One region of the Pseudarthrobacter sp. fls2-241-R2A-168 genome, then DNA from elsewhere that is predicted to be linked to it. Evidence: riboswitches for the same ligand, from Rfam matches in the RefSeq annotation. Region 1 holds a riboswitch; each other region holds the start of a gene.
The links. A riboswitch is a leader RNA that binds a small molecule or an ion and turns the genes downstream of it on or off. The one in region 1 is predicted to bind S-adenosylmethionine.
Positions count from the first base shown of each region.

Region 2: it holds a riboswitch for S-adenosylmethionine, as region 1 does, so the genes downstream of both, QRN11_RS04210 (DUF1737 domain-containing protein) here and metX (homoserine O-acetyltransferase MetX) in region 1, are expected to answer to the same signal.
Region 3: it holds a riboswitch for S-adenosylmethionine, as region 1 does, so the genes downstream of both, QRN11_RS14985 (aminotransferase class V-fold PLP-dependent enzyme) here and metX (homoserine O-acetyltransferase MetX) in region 1, are expected to answer to the same signal.

Region 1 is NZ_JARVSG010000037.1:20,982-25,232, reverse strand. It holds gene QRN11_RS19055 (VOC family protein) at 77-715, opposite strand; SAM riboswitch class IV at 881-997, shown strand; gene QRN11_RS19050 (bifunctional o-acetylhomoserine/o-acetylserine sulfhydrylase) at 1,042-2,367, shown strand; SAM riboswitch class IV at 2,523-2,638, shown strand; gene metX (homoserine O-acetyltransferase MetX) at 2,651-3,766, shown strand; gene QRN11_RS19040 (MFS transporter) at 3,944-4,251, shown strand, end outside.
Region 2 is NZ_JARVSG010000005.1:206-4,456, reverse strand. It holds gene opgC (OpgC domain-containing protein) at 1-1,276, opposite strand, end outside; SAM riboswitch class IV at 1,631-1,745, shown strand; gene QRN11_RS04210 (DUF1737 domain-containing protein) at 1,759-2,037, shown strand; gene QRN11_RS04205 (rhodanese-like domain-containing protein) at 2,034-2,444, shown strand; gene QRN11_RS04200 (O-succinylhomoserine sulfhydrylase) at 2,445-3,653, shown strand; gene QRN11_RS04195 (DUF1905 domain-containing protein) at 3,753-4,055, opposite strand.
Region 3 is NZ_JARVSG010000026.1:102,033-106,283, reverse strand. It holds gene rsgA (ribosome small subunit-dependent GTPase A) at 1-848, shown strand, start outside; gene hisN (histidinol-phosphatase) at 897-1,709, shown strand; SAM riboswitch class IV at 1,870-1,983, shown strand; gene QRN11_RS14985 (aminotransferase class V-fold PLP-dependent enzyme) at 2,020-3,465, shown strand; gene QRN11_RS14980 (class I SAM-dependent methyltransferase) at 3,522-4,251, shown strand, end outside.

The DNA of each region.
Region 1 (4,251 bases):
GACAGGGTGCCCAGGCGATAACCGGGGCGCACCACTACTATGCCCGGGCCGGGCGGCCCGGGCATCGGACGGAGGGTCAGATGGTGACGGCTCCGCTGGCGGTTTCGAAAGTGACGGACAGGATGCCGGGCGTACCGTGCGGCGCCACCCAATCAACGGCTACGTCTTCGAGGGGCTTTTCCACCGGCTCGCCCAGCCACTCGGTGACCCGTGCAGCCGACCCGGCAATGGTGAGGCAGCTCATCTTGACGTTGCTCTCGTAGGCGTTGGACGGGTGCAGGGACGGATCGCCCTCCCACTTGAGCATGTAGGGAACCTGGGGGTCGGCGATCAGGCCGAGGATCCCGATCTGCTTCCAGACCAGTTCGCGGCCGTCAGGAAACTTGCGGTTGCCGTTGACGGCCGAGCGTCCAAGCCGCTCTTCAAACGGGGCGAGGTCGTCCACTTCGACACACCAGCCCATCCAGCCGCCGCCCGCAGCAGACCGGGCACGCACGGCCTGTCCAAACGGCGCCTTGTCCGAAGCAGGGTGGTCCAGGACCTCCACGACTTCGAGGTATTTGTGCCCGGCGAGGGGGATGATCATGTTTCGGGTGCCGAACCGGGGGTGTACCCCGCCCTTCACTGCCTCGACGCCGAGGGCAGAAGAAATACGTTCGGTGGTGGCCGCCAGGCCATCGTGTTCACAGGCGTAAGAGACGTGATCCATGCGCATGCCATCATCTTGGCACTTTGTGATCGGGCTCTCAGCTAAGGGTACCCTTACTGGGATTTTCGCTGGTCAGGCCCCACAAATTCGCACCAGGGCGGTAAAGATGTCCAGGACCATGTTCGTCACAATGCTGTCGGGCGTACTCTGCGTGTTCCTACACTGGGTTCAGGTCATGAGTGCCAGCGCCAAGCCCCGGCTCGCTGGCCGGCAACCCTCCAACCGCGGTGGGGTGCCCCGGGTGAGGACCTGGCTGTCCGGCAAGAGGCCGGATTGCAAGCGCGGCCCGCAGTGCTTCGAGCATGCCGGGCCCATGTCAAAGGAGCCTTGAAATGTCCAACGGATGGTCCTTCGAAACCCGCCAGATCCACGTCGGCCAGGAGCCGGACAGCGCTACCGGCGCCCGCGCCCTCCCGATCTACCAGACCACGTCCTTTGTGTTCCCCAGCGCGGAAAGTGCCGCCAACCGCTTCGCCCTGGCCGAACTGGCTCCCATCTATACCAGGATTGGCAATCCCACACAGGAGGCCGTGGAACAGCGGATCGCCAGCCTTGAAGGCGGCCTGGGGGCACTGCTGCTGAGCTCCGGGCAGGCCGCGGAGACGTTCGCCATCCTGAACATCGCCGAGGCGGGGGACCACATCGTGGCCAGCCCCAGCCTCTACGGCGGCACGTATAACCTCTTCGCGCACACCCTGAAGAAGTTCGGCATCTCGGTCACCTTTGTGGCGGACCCGGACAACCTGGACCAGTGGCGCGACGCGGTGCAGCCCAACACCAAGCTCTTCTTCGGCGAAGTAGTTTCCAACCCGCGGCAGGACGTCCTCGACATTGAAGGCGTGTCCCAGGTTGCCCATGAGGCCGGCGTGCCGCTGATCGTGGACAACACCCTGTCCACTCCGTACCTGATCCGCCCGCTCGAATGGGGCGCGGACATCGTGGTGCACTCGGCCACCAAGTACCTGGGCGGGCATGGTTCTGCCATCGCCGGCGTCATTGTGGACTCCGGGAAGTTCGATTTTGGCAAAGACCCGGAGAAGTTCCCGGGTTTCAACACTCCGGACCCCACCTACAACGGGCTGGTCTACGCCCGCGACCTTGGCGCCGAGGGAGCACTGGGCGCCAACCTCTCCTACATCCTCAAGGCCCGTGTCCAGCTCTTGCGCGACCTGGGTTCGGCGGTGTCGCCCTTCAACGCCTTCCTCATTGCCCAGGGCCTGGAGACATTGAGCCTGAGGGTGGAACGTCACGTGGCCAATGCCACGGAAGTTGCGCGCTGGCTGGAAGGAAGGGACGACGTCGAATCCGTCGCCTACGCGGGCCTGCCCTCCAGCCCCTGGTACGAACGGGGCCGGAAGTACGGACCCAAGGGGACCGGTGCCATCGTCTCGTTCAACCTGGCCGGCGGGGCCGAGGCGGGCAAGCGCTTCGTGGACGCGCTGGAACTGCACTCCCATGTTGCCAACATCGGCGACGTCCGCTCCCTGGTGATCCATCCGGCGTCGACCACCCACAGCCAGCTCTCGCCGGAACAGCAGGCAGTCGCGGGCGTCACGCCCGGCCTGGTGCGCCTTTCCGTGGGAATCGAGCACATCGATGACATCCTGGCTGACCTCGAAGCCGGCTTCCGCGCGGCCAAGGAGGCCAGCGGCGCCTGACCACAGGCACCAACGTCGCCTGACCACAGGCACCAACGTCGCCGGACCACGGGCACCAGCGGCGCCCGACGATGGCCACAGCGGCGGCAAGCCGGCAAGTCACAACCAGTCACACTCTTGGCGGCAGGCGGGGGCTGTTTCGTACACTCAATGCAGGTCATGAGTGCCAGTGACAGCCCCGGCTTGCTGGCCGGCAACCCTCCTTCCGCGGTGGGGTGCCCCGGGTGAAGACCTGGCCTGCCGGTCAGACGACGGCAGGCAAGCGCGTAGAAGAGGTCTTGCCATGACGGTTACCGTCACCCGTACCACCGTCCCCGAACACGGGATTGTCCGCTATGCCTCCATCGGGGATTTGAAGCTGGAAGGCGGCGGCTACCTGCCGGATGTCACCCTGGCCTACGAAACTTGGGGCACGCTCAACGCGGACGGCAGCAACGCTGTCCTGATCGAGCACGCGCTCACCGGCAGCACGCACGTGACCCGCGGCGACACCACCGAAGAAGGCTGGTGGGAGCAGCTCGCCGGCCCCGGCGCTCCGGTGGACACCGACCGGTTCTTCGTTGTCTCCATCAACATTGTGGGCGGCTGTTACGGGTCCACCGGGCCGTCCTCGCCGGCACCCGACGGCAAGCCGTGGGGCTCCCGTTTTCCGCTGGTGACCCTCCGGGACAGCACCGTTGCGGAGGCCCGGCTGGCGGACCAACTGGGTATCAGCAGCTGGTTCGCGGTGCTGGGCGGGTCCATGGGCGGCGCCCGCGCGCTGGAATGGGCCGTGACGTATCCGGAACGCGTGCAGCGCTGCGCGGTGATTTCCGTGGGGGCCGCGAGCACCGCTGAGCAGATCGCCTTCGCCCAGGCGCAGACGCTCGCCATCCGCCAGGACGCCAACTTCAATGGCGGCGACTACTACGGCGGCCCACTCCCGGAGGCGGGCCTGGCCCTGGCCCGGCGCATAGCCCACATCACGTACCGCTCACCGGGGGAGCTGGACGGCCGCTTCGGCCGGACACACCAGGCCCCGGAATCGCCGCTCCAGGGCGAGCAGCTCGCGTTGCGCGGCCGGTACCAGGTGGAGAGCTACCTGGACCATCAGGGCACCAAACTGGTCCAGCGGTTTGACGCCAACAGCTACATCGCCATTACCGAAGCGCTGATGAGCCACGATGTCTGCCGCGGCCGCGGGCCGCTTGAGCAGACCCTGTCCCGTGCCGGTGCGCGCTTCTTCGTGGCTGCCGTGGATTCGGACCGGCTCTACTTCCCGTCCCAGTCCCTCGAACTGGCCCGCGCGCTCCCAGGGGACGTGGAGGTCCACTTCATCGAGGCACCTATCGGGCACGACGGATTCCTCACTGAAATCGGCCAACTGGGCGACCAGCTCCGGGTGCACCTCTCGGCATAACCGGCCTGCCATCCACAGGATGTGCATAAATGCAGATAGGCTCTGCAGGATTCGCCGTTGAGCTCTACGGATTGGCGGACGATACTCATTTGGACCCGGCGGCGCGTGGCCAAAATCACACGTACCCGCCTTAGCCTGTCCCAGTGGCGTCGAAGAGGACGCCGAAGGAGTTCATTAATGAGTACGGAAAAGTCCGCCGCACAACGGTCCGGGGAAACCGATGTCAAGGCGTCAGGCCTGCGAAAAGTTGTAGCAGCCTCCATGGCCGGAACGGTGGTGGAGTGGTATGAGTTCTTCCTGTACGCCTCAGCAGCCACTTTGGTGTTCGGGAAGATGTTCTTCCCCAATTCCGGAACCGAGCTGGACGGCATCATTGCGGCATTCGTCACGTACGCCGTCGGCTTCGTTGCCCGGCCTGTAGGCGGCATTGTCTTCGGCCACTTCGGGGACAAGTTCGGCCGGAAGCAGCTCCTGCAGCTGAGCAT
Region 2 (4,251 bases), on a different contig from region 1:
CCACCACAAACACAATGGCCATGCCGCGCAGGAGGTCCACCCGCGAATCCCGCTTTGAAGGATCCGTGTAGCTCCAGGCAGTTGCTGTGTTGACCCTGCGGGGGACCTGCCACAACGCCACCAGGAGGATCAGCAGCGCCGCACCCACAGTCCAGGCGGCGGCGCCGGTGAGTGTGTTGGCCCGGACGTATCCGCTGCCGGCCGCAACCTGGGTCACCGGGCCGGTCACCATGGAGGACGTCTCTAGACGGTCCCGGGCGGCGGCCGCAACCGCAGGGCTTCCGGTGAGCAGCCAGTCAATGCTTGCCACCCCGGTGTCCCTGGTGCTGGTCCGCTCGTCCCAGACTACGGCCGCCGTTTTGGCGAAGTCCCTGGAGGTGGCCGTACCCAGGACCTGGTCCCACCAGCCCGCCTTGATGTCCACATCCGAGGCGCCGCCGGATGCCGGGCTGTAAAACGCAGCGGTCTGCAGGACGAACGGCTTGTCCTTCCCTGCCGCATATGTGGCGTAGAAATCTTCCCCGCCGGAGGTTGTGAGCATTTCCTGCAGTTCGTTCGGCCGCGGCACCGTGTTGACCGGCGCCCCGCCGGCAGTGTCATCGTGGAACGCGGTCAGACCCACCCAGTCCACGGCATCGTCCCCGGGATAATACGGGGCATACGCCGCGTCCGAACCGTTCCACGCATCGTCGCGGTTGCTATCGAGGAGGGCGAAACCCTCGCTGCCCGGCGCAGGAGCGTTCCGGTTCCGGACAAATGGGTAGCCCGTTCCCAGGTATGGCTCCCACACCATCGACGTACGGCCGCCGGTATCCTCAAAGGCCCCAGCGACGGCCCGGAAGGCGGACCGATAGGCGGCCGGCTGCTGGCCCCACTCCACCCAGCTGGCATTCATATCGGGGGCAAAGCGGATCAACACCTCGCCCTTGAAGTTCGCAGTCAGCTTCCGTACCTCGGCGGCAAACGATGCGGCGGCCTCGGCGGTGACCTGCTCCAGGGCGATGCTGGGCTTGACCGTCAGCATGGCGTGGGCGCCCTGCATCCCCGATTGCTCCAGGAAGCCCCTGATGTTCTCCTCCTCCGAGCCGCGGAAGGGTAGGGCGATGTCATGCCCGAAGAGCGCCGGGGATGCTCCCAGCCTGTCTGTAAAGCCAGCCGCGGTGTCCTCGCCCCATTCGAGGACTGCGCCCAGAAGCGGCTTGCCCTCGGCCGCGACGGTGTCTGCAGCACGGGCGGGCCCGGCGGGCAGTATCACTGCCAGGACGGCAATCAGCATCGCGGCAAGAAGGGCAGCTGCGGCGCGGAGAAGGGACTGTCGGGTGAGTTGCCTGCGGCGAGTTGGCAGACGGCCGTGTCCTAAAAGGTGTTGCAGTGCGGCGGCTGTTGGCGTACTGATGAGGACCCCCAAGGACTTTGCTCCGACTGCCGGGGCGGCGCCCCACAAGAACCCTATCTGCCCGGAAAGCAGCCACGGGCGCCAGGTGCCCTGAGCCGCCCGTGGTGACTCCCGCCGTCGTCCGTTCCGGGAACCGTCTGCACGTGCGCCCGAGTTGCTCCAGCAGCGCTTCGGTTACGGAACATGACGACGACGGCGGTGCGGGCCCACGTGCCAAGTGTTACGTTTTTGGGGAGTAATGAGTACCGGCGCCAAGCCCTGACTGGCCGGTCGGCAACCCTCCTTCCGCGGCGGGGTGCCTCAGGTGAATACTCGGCATATCGACCGATTCGAGCTGCAAGCGTGAGAGAAGGAGATCCGTCATGTCAGACGCCCCTGCCAACGAAGAAAAACTGGCCTACCGCCTTATCACGGGGCCTGATGACCGCTCCTTCTGCGAGCGGATTTCCGCCGCCCTGGCCGAGGGCTATGTGCTGCACGGAAGCCCCGCCGTCACGTTCAACGGCAGCACCGCCATCGTGGCGCAGGCCGTCGTACTGCCGGCAGCGATCGCTTCCGCTGATGCCGCGGTGGCCACTGCGGTGGATGAGCTTGAACTGTCAGGCGAAGACCTCGAGTTCGCAGGCGAGGGCCACGCATGAGCTACGCCGGCGACCTCACTCCCCAGGAAGCCTGGGACAAGCTACAGCAGGGTGCCATCCTGGTGGACGTCCGCACCGAGGGTGAATGGGCCCATATCGGCATCCCGGACACCAAAGCCACGGACAACGATCCCCTGTTCATCCAGTGGACCTTCCCGGGCGGAATCCCTAACCCCGACTTCATCAAGGACCTGAGCCTGCAGGCCCCCGAGGATGGCTCCACTGAACTGCTGTTCCTGTGCCGATCCGGCCAGCGGTCCATCGCTGCCGCCATCGCCGCCACACAGGCCGGCTTCACCTCCTACAACGTGCTGGAGGGCTTCGAAGGCGAGCCGGACCGCTACGGCGAACGCACCGTTAATGGCTGGAAGAACCGCGGCCTGCCAACCAACCTGGGAAAGAACTAAATGACCTTCAACGAAGACGCCCCCGGCTGGAGCCCTGACACCCAGGCCGTCCGCGGCGGACTGGACCGCACCAACTTCCAGGAAACCAGCGAGGCGGTGTTCCTGAACTCGGGCTTCGTGTATGAATCCGCCGCCGCTGCCGAGCGCGCCTTCACCGGCGAGGACGAGCGCTTTGTCTACTCCCGCTACGGCAACCCCTCTGTGGCCACCTTCCAGGAGCGGCTCCGACTCCTTGAGGGCACCGAAGCGTGCTTTGCGACCGCGTCCGGCATGTCGGCGGTTTTCACCGCCCTGGGCGCCTTGCTGGCTGCCGGCGACCGCGTGGTCGCCGCCCGCTCACTCTTTGGCTCCTGCTTTGTGATCCTCAACGAGATCCTGCCCCGGTGGGGCGTTGAGACTGTCTTTGTGGACGGCCCGGACCTCGACCAGTGGCGCGAAGCCCTGTCCCAGCCCACCACCGCCGTTTTCTTCGAATCACCGTCCAACCCCATGCAGGAGATCGTGGACATCGCCGCGGTGAGCGAACTCGCCCATGCGGCGGGTGCCACCGTGGTTGTGGACAACGTTTTTGCCACTCCGCTGCTGCAGCGCTGCGGCCAGTTGGGCGCCGACGTCATCGTCTACTCCGGGACCAAGCACATTGATGGCCAGGGCCGGGTCCTGGGCGGTGCGATTTTGGGAACGAAGGAATTCATCGAAGGTCCGGTCAAGCAGCTCATGCGCCATACCGGTCCGTCGTTGTCCGCCTTCAACGCCTGGGTCCTCACCAAGGGCCTTGAGACCATGGCCCTGCGTGTGAACCACTCCTCCGCCTCCGCGCTGCGGATCGCCGAGTGGCTGGAGCAGCAGCCTGCAGTGAGCTGGGTGAAGTACCCGCTCCTGAAGTCGCACCCGCAATACGGCCTTGCCGCCAAACAGATGAAGGCCGGCGGAACGGTGCTCACCCTCGAACTGGCACCATCGGGCGGGCGCTCCGGCAAGGAAGCCGCCTTTGCACTGCTGGACGCCTTGCGGATCATTGACATCTCCAACAACCTGGGAGATTCCAAGTCCCTGATTACGCATCCGGCCACCACCACGCACCGCGCCATGGGGCCGGAAGGCCGCGCTGCCATCGGCCTCAGTGACGGAGTTGTTCGGCTGTCCGTGGGGCTTGAGGACGTGGACGACCTGATCGGCGATTTGGAACAGGCACTGAAGCAGATTTAGTGCTGGCCGGGGCTCGGTTCGGTGCCGGGTCCGGGCACGGCTCGGGCGCTGGATTGCATTAGTGCGCCTGTGCCGGGAACCTGCGCCGTGTAGGGGGGCTCAGAAGTTCCATATAGAAAGGTGGACGACTACTTCGTCGCCTTGGCCGATCTTGGCTTTGTCCCTGATGTCCTTTTTGACGGGAAGCAGGTAGGAGCCGCTCTTTGTGTCCCGGAAGAGGGAAGTCTGCCAGGAGTGTCCACCGGTTTCGGCCGTGACCTTGATAGAGCCAAACGCTTTGCTCGCACCGGCAGTTTGAACCCGGACGTCATCTGCGACCTCGGGAGGCAGGGTCAGAAAATGCCAACCAGCCTCGCCCGGATAGAGCCAGAGTTCGGCCTTGAAGGAATACGACGGCTTCACGCGCCGAGTATGGCATTTTTCAGGCCCTGCATGAAAGGCACCCAAGGGTTTCGAGCCGCCGGCACCCCTGCCCCACAACTGTCAGACCCCTATTAGACGATGTCTTTATGGGAATCCTTGCGGGCGAGCATGGCGGTGACGTGCTGATTTCGCCTGCCTCGCCCGCTGCTCCTGTACCCCCACCAGCCCCCGGACC
Region 3 (4,251 bases), on a different contig from region 1:
ACCCCAACACCTTGGCCCGGCTGGTGAAAATCCAGGAACGTAAAACCCTCCTTCGCCGCAGCGCTGATGATACCGATCCCGTGGAACGGGCTGTCGTGGCCAATGCGGACCAACTGGTGATTGTGGTGGCCGCGGCCAACCCGGAGCCGCGCACCGGCTTCATCGACCGCGCCCTGGTGGCTGCGTACGACGCCGGGATCGAGCCGATCCTGCTGGTCACCAAGGCGGACGTCAAGGATCCGGCGGAGCTGTTGTCCAACTACACGCACCTGGACTTCCCGGTCATTATCAGCCGGACGGCGGACTCCGCGGCGTCCGGTATCGACGCCCGCTCTGATGACGGATTGTCAGCCCGGCTGGACAGTAACGCAGTGGCGGAGCTGCGGGGCTACTTGGACGGAAAAGTCACCGTAATGCTGGGGCATTCGGGCGTGGGCAAGTCAACCATGGTGAACGCACTGACGGGGGCCGAGCGAGCAACCGGCGGGGTGAACGCCGTGACGGGCCGCGGCCGCCACACGTCCTCGTCAGCCCTGGCGCTGAGGTTGTCGGACGCGCCGGCGGGCAGCTGGATCATCGACACCCCGGGCATCCGCTCCTTCGGCCTCGCCCACGTGGACCCGGACCGCATCCTGCGTTCCTTCCCGGACCTCTTCCCCGGCATTGAGGACTGCGAGCGGGGCTGCAAGCATACTGCCACAGCTGTGAACTGCGGCCTGGATGCCTGGGTGGAAGGCGGCCATGCCGGAGCCACGGGTGTTGCCCGGCTGGCCTCGCTGCGCAGGCTCCTCGGCACCGATCCCCGGATGGAGGCCCAGGAGGCCAAGGAGCTTGGCAGCGTCAACTGACAGTGCCGATCTCCCAGCAGAACCGCGCGCAGACGGTAGTTTGGAAGCATGATCCAACCCGCTTCAAGCTACAACGATGACCTGCGCCTGGCCCATGTGCTGGCCGACTCCGTGGATGACCAGACCATGGGCCGTTTCAAGGCCCTGGACCTCCAGGTGGAGACCAAGCCTGACCTGACGCCGGTCACGGACGCGGACAAGGCCGCCGAAGAAGCCATCCGCGGCCAGCTGTCCCGTTCCCGCCCGCGCGACGCCGTGCTGGGCGAGGAGTTCGGCAGCACAGGGCACGGGTCGCGCCGCTGGATTATCGATCCCATCGACGGCACCAAGAACTTTGTCCGCGGCGTCCCGGTCTGGGCCACCCTGATCGCGCTGGTGGATGAAGGCGAACCGGTGGTGGGCGTAGTCAGCGCGCCGGCCTTGGGCAAACGCTGGTGGGCGGCCAAGGGCATGGGCGCCTACATGGGCCGTTCGCTCGCCGCGGCCACCCGGCTCCGGGTATCCAATGTGTCCAAGCTTTCCGACGCTTCCCTTTCCTATTCCAGCCTGGGCGGTTGGAAGGAACGCGGCAGCCTGGAGAACTTCCTGGGCCTCACCGAGGATGTGTGGCGGACCCGGGCGTACGGCGACTTCTGGTCCTACTGCATGGTGGCCGAGGGCTCAGTGGATATCGCCTGCGAACCTGAACTGAACCTGTACGACATGGCGGCACTGGTACCGATCGTGGTGGAAGCCGGCGGGCGCTTCACATCCCTGGAAGGGGAAGACGGGCCCTTCGGCGGCAACGCCCTGGCCACCAACTCCATCCTGCACTCCGAGGTGCTCCGCAGGTTGAACCCGGAGCTGGACGACCTCCTGTAACAGCAGCATCATCGAAGAATCAGCGGCGGGCGCCTCCTTGGAGAGGTGCCCGCCGTTCTTTTCTTCGGCAAAAGAAGCTCATTCCGGCCAGGCGTAACAAAGCGCTTAACAATCGCCCCGACTTAAAACCTCCCAACCCGATGTTCTACGCTCTTAACCAGGTCACGAGTGCCAGCGCGAAACCCCGGTTTGCTGGCCGGCAACCCTCCAACCGCGGTGGGGTGCCCCGGGTGACGACCAGGCCGGTCCGGAGCGGATGCGGCAAGCGCGGATTCCCGGGAGCGGGAGTCCTTCTGAAGTGAGGTCTTTCGTGACAACTGCCACCGTCTCCCCCAATGCCACCGCCACGTTCGAAGCTGCCGGGTCTGGAACAGCCCAGGCCGGAACCACCTTTGCCCGCCGTGCCGCTGCCGGCCGGCCGCTCGCAGCCGTCACCGGCGCAGAAATCCAGGCGCCGCTGATCCACGGCGGCCACATCCGCTACGCCAACCTTGACTACGGCGCCTCGGCTCCGGCCCTCTCCGTGGTCTCGGCCTACCTGAACGAGATCCTGCCGTTCTACGCCAGCGTCCACCGGGGTGCCGGCTACGCTTCACAGATCAGCACCTCCGTCTACGAAAACGCCCGCAACATCGTCCGCGAGTTTGTGGGCGGCCGCCCGGACGACTCCGTGATCTTCACCCGGAACACCACGGATTCGCTGAACCTGCTGGCCGGCTGCCTGCCGGAAACAGACGGACGGCCCGACGGCGATGTCCTCTACCTGGACATCGAACACCACGCCAACCTGCTGCCGTGGCAGGGCGTCCCGCACCGCAGCATCGTTGCCGCCGACACCATCGCCGGCACCATCGATGCCGTCCGCGCGGAACTGGAGCAGGGCGGGGTGAGCCTGCTCGCCGTCACCGGCGCGTCCAATGTCACCGGCGAAATCCTTCCCATCCGGGCCCTGGCTGCACTGGCCCACGAACACGGCGCACGGATCGTGGTGGACGCCGCCCAGCTGGCACCGCACCGCCGCGTGAATATTGCAGCGGACGACGTCGACTACCTCGCCTTCTCCGGCCACAAGCTGTACGCACCCTTCGGCGCCGGCGTGCTGGTGGGCCGCACGGACTGGCTGGACGCCGGAACGCCGCACCTTGCCGGAGGCGGCGCCGTCAAGGAAGCAAGGCTCGACGGCGTCAGCTGGGCCACCGGCCCGGCCCGCCATGAGGGCGGCTCCCCCAACGTCCTGGGCGCCGCCACGCTGGCACGCGCAACCCAGGTGATCGCCGGGCTGGACCAGGAACAGTGGCATGCCCACGAATCGGCCATCCGGTCTTTCCTGGTGGAAGGCCTGCAGCAGATCGATGGCGTCACCGTCCACCAGATTTTCAAGGACACCAACCCGGATACGGACACCATCGGTGTGGTCAACTTCTCGGTGGAAGGCTACGACGCCGGCCTGGTGGCGGCCTACCTGTCCGCCGAACACGGCGTGGGCCTGCGCGATGGACGTTTCTGCGCCCACCCGCTGCTGAAGCGGCTGGGTCTGCCCTCCGGATCCCTGCGCGCCAGCTTCGGCGTCGGCTCCCGCCTGGAGGACGCCGAACGCCTCCTTGCCGGTATCGCGGCGCTGCGCACCAACGGGCTGGGCTGGGACTACGTGGTGGACGCCGGACGCTGGGTTCCCGCCAACGATACCCGGACCTACCCGCACTGGGCTCCCAACACCCCGGGCACCGCGGGTGCCGCTCCCTGCATCGACGACTAGGCACTTGCGGTAAATTCGGAGGATACCCAAGGGCATCAATCGAAGGAGGGCCACAGGTGGTACGGGGTGGCCCCAAACTTGATCACGGACGGCGGCGGGAGCTCGGCCAGAGCTTCCAGGACGGCGGCGGGCACTACCAGCAGGTCCGGCCGGGTTATCCGCAAGAATCCGCACAATGGCTGGTCCCCGCCGGAGCCCGCGATGCCCTCGACGCCGGGGCCGGCACCGGGAAGTTCACCGAACTCCTGCTCGGCATGGGACTGTCGGTCACCGCCGTGGACCCGTCCGAGGACATGCTCGAGCAGTTGCGCGCGCACTATCCTGACGCCACGGCTGTCCGGGCCACCGCGGAGGCGACCGGACTGCCCGCGGCAGCCTTCGACGTCGTCAGCGTTGCCCAGGCCTGGCACTGGTGTGACGCCCTCGCAGCCAGCACTGAACTGGCACGCGTCCTGCGTCCGCACGGAACCCTGGGCCTGATCTGGAACCAGCTGGACACCTCGGTTCCCTGGGTTCACCGGCTTTCGCGGATCATGCATGCCGGAGACGTTTACAAGCCGGATTTCCGGCCGCACGTAGGGCCGGAGTTCCGCGATCTTGAGGGCCACCTAACGCATTGGCAGGATCGTGTCACCACCACCGACCTTGTGGAGCTGACGAAGTCGCGGAGCTACTACCTGCGGGCCGGTGAAACCACCCGCGCTAAAGTGCTGGCCAACCTCGACTGGTACCTGCACGACCACCTCGGCCACAGCCTGGACGAAGAGCTCGAACTGCCCTACCTCA